Regions from separate parts of the Peribacillus sp. NPDC096622 genome, predicted to be linked through region 2. Evidence: riboswitches for the same ligand, from Rfam matches in the RefSeq annotation. Region 2 holds a riboswitch; the other holds the start of a gene.
The links. A riboswitch is a leader RNA that binds a small molecule or an ion and turns the genes downstream of it on or off. The one in region 2 is predicted to bind S-adenosylmethionine.
Positions count from the first base shown of each region.

Region 1: it holds a riboswitch for S-adenosylmethionine, as region 2 does, so the genes downstream of both, ACIQYG_RS09275 (YezD family protein) here and ACIQYG_RS07305 (methionine biosynthesis PLP-dependent protein) in region 2, are expected to answer to the same signal.

Region 1 covers NZ_JBIWES010000004.1:74,658-78,860, reverse strand. Annotated here, with positions in the region: gene ACIQYG_RS09290 (SDR family NAD(P)-dependent oxidoreductase) at 1-404, shown strand, start outside; gene ACIQYG_RS09285 (TetR/AcrR family transcriptional regulator) at 578-1,165, shown strand; gene ssuE (NADPH-dependent FMN reductase) at 1,353-1,886, shown strand; SAM riboswitch class I at 2,166-2,274, shown strand; gene ACIQYG_RS09275 (YezD family protein) at 2,431-2,574, shown strand; gene ACIQYG_RS09270 (phosphoadenylyl-sulfate reductase) at 2,744-3,460, shown strand; gene sat (sulfate adenylyltransferase) at 3,490-4,203, shown strand, end outside.
Region 2 covers NZ_JBIWES010000003.1:175,023-179,225, reverse strand. Annotated here, with positions in the region: gene metC (cystathionine beta-lyase) at 1-700, opposite strand, end outside; gene ACIQYG_RS07305 (methionine biosynthesis PLP-dependent protein) at 697-1,809, opposite strand; SAM riboswitch class I at 1,896-2,009, opposite strand; gene fumC (class II fumarate hydratase) at 2,336-3,718, shown strand; gene ACIQYG_RS07295 (hypothetical protein) at 3,828-4,070, shown strand; gene ACIQYG_RS07290 (ABC transporter ATP-binding protein) at 4,129-4,203, opposite strand, start outside.

The DNA.
Region 1 (4,203 bases), on a different contig from region 2:
TGGCCTTTGGAATCATGGCAGCAGGACGGAAAATGAAGGAACTGGGTAACAAGGGAGTCATTATAAATACCGCTTCTGTGTTTGGCTACTTAGCTTCACATGGGACTTTTGCCTATCAGGCGACTAAAGGCGCTGTAAGAATGATGACACAGACAGCAGCTTTGGAATTGGGTGCTTATGGCATACGCGTTGTGGGCATTGCGCCGGGCGGGGTTGACACTCCTATCATACAAGGTTATAAAGACATGGGAATCATCGATAAATTGAATGCAAGTCAAATGCGCGGTGAATTGATTAAGCCAGAAGCCATTGCAAATGCCGTCTATCTATTATCGTTAGAGGAAGCGGATGCGATCAATGGAAGTGTAGTCATGGTCGATGATGGCTATGCATCTTTTAAGTGATATTCATAAATAGAAAACATTGTCCCAACCAGACGATGTTTTCTATTTATGATATATGGGAATATTGAATTCTAATAGATCAAAGGTAATATTGACCGATTGATACCAGCGATATATCATGGGAAATAGATGGGTGAAACCGGTCTTATCTTTATAAAAGAAGGTTGATATTTTTGAAAAAAGGGCAGCAAACCAAAGAACGAATCATAAATGTAGCCCGGACTCTTTTTGCCACTAAAGGTTTTGACATGACAAGAACGAATGAAATTGCCTCTGCATGCAATGTTTCCGAAGCTACTATTTACAAATACTTTGACAGCAAAAAAGATTTGCTTTTGGCTACAATTACCCCTAATGAAAAAGAGGAATCCGAAGATGGGGCTAGCCATCTATCCACGGATGATCTAGTGGAGAATCATGTTGCCACCATGATAAAAAAAATTCTTGAAAATAAAGAACAGTTTTCGATATTATTTAGGGAAACACAATTCGATCAAGATATTTCAAAGCAATATGTAGATCAGATTTTCAAACCAAATGCCAGGCATATTGAAATACAGAAGAGAATAGATAGCGGAGAGATACAATATATCTCTGATATTATTTTATTTAATGTAGGGATCATTTCTTTCACATTGGCTTTATCTACACATTATGAGATCCATCAACAAAAAAAGGAGCCATATTTTACTTCTGAACGAATTAAGAGCATTGCTCAACTTTTGGTATATGGTATTCATGGGAAACAAAATCATACATAATGAAACGGTCATATTTAAGGGCATGAGCATCAAGCCGTAAATATGACCGTTTCTTTTTTCATTAAGAGTAGATGTCCAGAGTGTAAGATTTGACTTATATTTTTCAGACAATTACGATAAATGTATACTTCACGAAATGCTTTAAGAAAATTTTATCTGGAAATCATGTAACATTGGAGGGTATCAAATGAGCGATATCGTGATTTTATCAGGAAGTCCGGCTATTCCATCAAGAACGGACATTTCACTAAAACATATTCAATCATTAGTCGAAAATGCAGGATTTACTACAGCTTATTTCTCGATTACGGATTTCACAGCAGATGATTTATTCCAAGGCAAATATAATAGCGAGGATATCTCAAAGCTTTCAGAGAGAATTCAAGCAGCCAGAGGAGTCATTATAGGTTCACCGGTTTATAAGGCTTCTTATACAGGTGTATTGAAAGCCTTGATTGATTTGCTGCCAGAAGGTGCTTTTAAGGGTAAGCCGGTGCTGCCAATCATGATTGGTGGAAGTAACAGGCATCTATTGGCGATTGACTATGCGCTTAAACCATTAATTTCAATATTAAAAGGCGAGCCGCTGCAGGGGATTTATTTTGTTGATAAGGAAATAGATAAACAGAATCCAGAAAACCCGATCAATGATTTGCATTTAATTGATCGCGTCCAGAGTCAGGTTCAAGAATTTGTAGAAGCGATACAGTTAAGAAATTAATGACTTAAATAAATTAATTCCTTCTATAAAAAGACTGAACCCTAGAAATTTTTTTTAGAATAACACGAGTCAATAATAGGCTTATTAATGAAAATAGACTCATTTTTTTGGAGACTTTATCTAAAAAGACGAGTCTATTTTCGTATTTATATGAACATAAAATCATAAATTGAATAGAGTGTATAAAAATAACAGTTCATCCATAATATTAAACCAAGTTATTTTATAAGAAAACTCCATTGACAAGGATTAAATATATGTTAATATTTAAAATAATAAAACTTATCCAGAGCGACGGAGGGAATTGGCCCTTTGAAGTCCAGCAACCTGCATGATGGATGCAAGGTGCTACCTCCAACAAAATGTTGATCATTTTGGAAGATAAGGTAAAGATATTTACCTTGCGATCTTTCCATCATGGAAAGATTTTTGTTTTTTGTGAAAATTTTAGGCAGACCATAACAATGTAAGGTTGTATGGAATTATATAAATCTAAGAAATTTAAAATAAAATATTCGCGGATTTTCTTAAAGGAGGAACTGGTTTGGATAAAGAGAATCAGCTTGAAGAAATTTTTGAACGACTTCAAGAAATGCTTACTTCAATGAAATATGGATCCATTACACTTATTGTCCAGGATGGTAAAATCATTCAAATGGAAAGAAATGAAAAACTAAGAATTAAATAAGGTATCTGCTGACTAGAAAAACTAGAGGCGGGTTTAACTGATATAAAGAGAGTATTGGTTAGATTCGTCTCTTTTTCCTAGATTCAAATAACCCGGGGAATATTACAACGGGAATTGATCAACAGTTACTCTAACCTGATACAGCAAGTTTTTAGAGGGGGCTACAAAGTTGGCTGCATTAATAAACTATGAAAATTTCAATACAGGGGACTTCCCTGTATTTCCTGAAGGCAGTGAGACAAAAGGTGCTTTGGAAGTTCTGCAATGGGCGAATGACCATTACGGAGACAAACTGATTTATGCTTGCAGTTTTGGTATTGAAGGCATCGTGCTTACGGATTTATTGGCGAAGGTCAATCCTTCGGCAAAAATAGTTTTTCTTGATACAGATGTCCATTTTGAGGAAACTTACCAATTGATCGAGGAAGTGAAGAAGCGATATCCGAAGCTTTTGATCGAAATGAAGAAACCTGACTTGACGCTTGAGGAACAAGCGGCGGAATATGGCGATGAACTATGGCTTAGAGATTCCAATAAGTGCTGTAACATCCGTAAAATCATTCCGCTTACTGATGTGCTTTCAACAGCAACAGCCTGGCTTTCGGGACTGCGGAGGGAGCAATCCGAAACAAGGGCTAAGACCGAGTATATCAATAAGGATAATAAGTTCAAATCAGTTAAAATATGCCCACTCATACATTGGACATGGAAAGATGTTTGGCGCTATGCCCACAAAAATGGACTTCCATATAATGTCCTGCATGATAATGGATATCCGAGCATTGGATGTAAAACGTGTACTGCACCTGCCTTCAATGCAGATGATTTACGGTCAGGCCGTTGGCAAGGAGCTCAAAAAACGGAATGCGGATTGCATTTATCTTAAATAAATAGAAACCATAGGGGGAAATTAGCATGACAATCAGTATACCGCACGGAGGAACATTAATCGATCTTTGGGAACCAAAATATGATTTTAGTAAAATAACGAAGTCAATCGAAATCGATGAAATTGCTTTAAGCGATCTTGAATTGATAGGCACTGGTGCCTACAGCCCGATTAAAGGATTCTTTACAAAAAGTGACTATGATACAGTGGTAAAGGATATGAGGCTTAGCAGCGGACATGTATGGAGCATCCCGATTACGCTGCCTTTGACCGAAGATACTGCAGAAAGCCTCACTATAGGTGAAGAAGTAACATTAACCCATGAAGGTGAAACATACGGGGTTCTCTCCGTTTCCGATATTTACACTCCAGATAAGCAATTGGAAGCGACATTGGTATATCAAACAGATGATGAGAAGCATCCTGGAGTGAAAAATTTATATAACCGCGGGGATGTATATGTCGGCGGGGAAATAAAGTTGATCAAGAGAATAGAGCGTCCGCTATTTCAAGCTCATTATTTGGACCCAGTCGAGACAAGGAAGGCTTTCGCTGAAAAAGGATGGGAAACGGTTGTCGGTTTCCAAACGAGGAACCCTGTTCACCGTGCACATGAATATATTCAAAAGACAGCATTGGAGATCGTCGACGGCTTATTCTTAAATCCTCTCGTTGGTGCCACTAAATCAGATGACATTCCGGCAGATGTAAGAATGGAAAGCTATAAAGTGCTGCTTGAT
Region 2 (4,203 bases):
CCGCTCCAAAGGAGTTTTGGAGGGAACCGAGTCTTGCCGCCAATTCCGGATCTTTCACTACCGCAAGCCCAGCTACCACATCACTATGACCGGATAAAAACTTCGTCGCGCTATGAAGGACAACATCAGCGCCCAGATTCAATGGTTTTTGTAATGCCGGGGTCAAGAATGTGTTATCAACAAAACTTAAGGCACCGGCTTTTTTTGCGATATCACATACGGCTTGGATATCGGTCACTTTAAGTAACGGGTTTGAAGGCGTTTCGATGTATATGGCCCTGGTATTTGGCTGAACGGCGGCTTTGACGCTTTCAAGGTCCGTCATGTCAACGAAGGTATGCTCAATATTGAAACGGGTCAATACGCTCGTGACCATCCTGAACGTTCCGCCGTACACATCTTCGGAAATGACGATATGATCCCCGGCAGACAATAGCAGGAAGGCTGTTGAAATGGCAGCCATACCTGATGAAAAGGCAAAGCCATGAGTGCCTTCCTCAAGTTCGGCAATGATATCTTCAAGTGCTTCGCGAGTTGGGTTCCCGCTTCTGCTGTAGTCATATTTCCCGAATTGGTCGACATCGGATTGATGGAAAGTCGATGCATGCTGAATGGGGACGCTCACACCGCCCGTTGCCGGATCGAATTTATGTTGATTATGAAGTAATTTCGTTTCAAAGCTAAACTCATGATCTGTCATCGTAGTGCCTCCCTTTTTACATGTGCGAATGCTTGCTGCAAGTCACCAATCAAATCATCGCTATCCTCGATGCCAACGGAGAAGCGGAGCAGGCGATTACAAACCCCGTTTGCCGTTCTGACTTCAAGCGGTATATCGGCATGTGTTTGTGTGGCAGGATAGGTGATGAAGCTTTCAACCCCTCCAAGGCTTTCTGCAAAAGAAATTAATGAGAGCGATTGTAAAAATGGGTTGACCGCCGCTTCCTCAATGATACGGAATGAAATCATGCCGCCCCTGCCTGGATACAATACGTCCGTAACACAATCATGCTCCGATAAATAATCTACAAGTATCTTGGCATTCTTTTCATGACGCTCCATCCGTAATGCCAGGGTTTTCATTCCGCGCATCAACAGCCAAGAATCGAATGGGCTCAAGACAGCTCCAGTACCATTGTGGTGGAAGGCAAGTGCATCACATAATTCAGCGCCGCTAGCAACGATCAGTCCGGCGAGCACATCATTATGACCACCGAGATACTTGGTTGCACTGTGAATCACAATATCCGCTCCAAGCAGGATGGGTTGTTGAATAAGAGGCGTGTAAAAAGTGTTATCAACGATTAACAATAAACCATATCGTTTAGCCAATGCGGCAACGGCGCTAATATCCGTTTGCTGCATAAGAGGGTTAGTGGGAGTTTCGATGAAGATGGCTTTCGTGTGAGGAGTGATGGCTTTTTCGATATCCTCCAAACAACAAGTGTTTACATAGTCACACTGCAATCCCCATTTTTTAAAGCCTTGTTCTAACAAACGATATGTACCGCCATAAAGATCTTCGCTGACAATCCATGCATCCCCGGATTTAAAAAGGGCGAGTATAGTGGAGATGGCGGCCATTCCTGAACTGCAGGCATAACCTTGGTCGCCTTTTTCCAGATCGGCGATGGATCGCTCCAATAGCTGGCGTGTAGGGTTACCTGTCCTTGTGTAGTCGAATCCCGTCGATTGGCCAATTCCTTCATGGCGAAAAGCTGTTGAAAAGTATACCGGCGGATTGACTGTTCCTGTCGCCGTTTCGCTGCGATTTCCTAATTGAGCAAGATATGTTTCAGTTTTATACATGGTTTTCACTGCTCCTTTGAGTTAAATAAAATAAAAAAAAGTCTTCTTTAAGAAGAAGACTTTGATTAAGTAGGGACGAGTCATTCTTCTTATCTTCCAAGTTCATAAACTTGTGGAATTAGCACCTTTTCATTGGTTTGAAACAAATGAAGGTTGCTGAGGTGTCATCGGGCCATTCCCTCTACCTCTCTCGATAAGAGTTTAGATTATTCAATTTCTTTTGAATTTACTATATATACAAAATACTGTCAAGGGCATTTTGGGAGTGATGATATTTTGATGTTCATGGCCAAGTCAATTGGAGCCTAGCGGTATCTACATTTTATGTGTCAAAAAAGAATATCCGAATCTTCATATAAACATGAATGGCCAAAGGTTTTTCAGAAATATGGAAAGGGTCAGCCGGATATTTTTGCTTTAAAATAATAAAGTTTGTACAATGTATGGAGAGAAAGAATAATCCGACATTATTCATTTCATATGCAAAAAGTCTTCAATGAATAGTGCAAACATAGGAGGAGAACACATGGAATACAGAATCGAACGTGATACGATGGGTGAAGTGAAAGTTCCTGCTGATAAATATTGGGGAGCACAAACTGAGAGAAGCCGTAACAATTTCAAAATCGGTAACGAAAAAATGCCGATTGAATTAGTTCGTGCATTTGCATATGTTAAACAAGCTGCTGCAAAGGTGAACCATGATCTTGGTGATCTTTCCGAAGTTAAAAAGAATGCCATCGTCAAGATTTGCGGTGAAATCCTTGAAGGTACGCTTGATGAACATTTCCCGCTTGTAGTTTGGCAAACGGGAAGCGGTACGCAAAGCAATATGAACGTGAATGAAGTGGTCGCTAACAAAGGGAATGAATGGTTAAAAGAAAATGGTGAATCGGAAACCCTTCACCCGAATGATGATGTTAACAAGGCACAAAGCTCAAATGATACTTTCCCGACCGCCATGCATATTGCAGCCTTTATGGAAGTCACTGAAAAATTGGTTCCTGCCATCAAAGCACTTCGTGATACATTCGATACAAAAGAAAAAGAATTTTGGGATGTGGTGAAAATCGGCCGGACACATCTTCAAGATGCTACACCATTAACATTAGGACAAGAAATTTCCGGTTGGAAAGCGATGCTCGATAAAGATTTGGCGATGATTGAGGAAAGCAGCCAAAAATTATTGAACCTTGCTCTAGGCGGAACGGCTGTAGGAACCGGAATCAATACAAAGAAAGAATTCCCGGGACTTTCTGCCAAACAAATTGCAGCGGATACAGGATATCCTTTCGTCACATCTGATAATAAGTTCCATGCATTGACTAGCCATAACGAAATCGTCTACGCACACGGTGCTTTGAAAGCATTGGCAGCGGATTTAATGAAAATTGCGAACGATGTCAGATGGCTGGCAAGTGGTCCTAGAAGCGGAATCGGCGAAATTGCCATTCCGGAAAACGAGCCAGGCAGCTCCATCATGCCAGGTAAAGTCAATCCGACCCAAAGTGAAGCGCTTACCATGATTGCAACACAAATCGTGGGTAACGATGCTACAATTGGCTTTGCAGCAAGCCAAGGTAACTTTGAACTGAATGTATTCAAACCAGTCATCATCTATAACTTCCTGCAAACGGTTAAATTATTGACGGAAGGCATTCATTCCTTCAACGATAATTGTGCGGTTGGCATCACTGCAAATGAAGATAAAATCAAAGAAAATGTAGAGCGTTCCCTTATGCTGGTAACAGCATTGAACCCGCATATCGGTTATGAAAAAGCAGCCAAGATCGCCAAAACTGCATTCAAGGACAACTCCACTTTAAAAGAAGCGGCGTTGAAATTGCAGTTCCTGACGGAAGACGAATTCAAAGCATGGGTCGATCCTGCTAACATGGTTAATAAATAATTGCATAGAAATGCCCTCCCTCTGGTATTAGGGAGGGTGTTTCCATGTGTTAAAATAATGGAATCGACAAATACTGAAATCATAAGTAACGGGAACAGGAGGAAAAACAATGTCTATATGCCCGCTTTGCAACGGTCTAAGAAAAATCCATGTGAATTGCCCGGAATGCGGCAATGACCTTGAGGATAAAGGGAAATTCATGGATTATGCTGATGATTACAGTGCTTATATGGATATCGACATACTTAAAGAAAACGACGGATACCCTCAATCCCTTCAAAAAGGTCAATGCCCGCATCTCATGAAATGCCCTGAATGCGGACATGATGAAGTGGTATTGGTCCAAGAATGAACCATTCCTTTATTTGAATAAACGTAAAAAGACCCATTATGAATGGGTCTTTTTACGTTTAATTGGCAGATAACTTCATGCTTTCCTGCATCTGTTCATCTTCTTCAACTAAAATGCGATGTTCCGTCCCTTT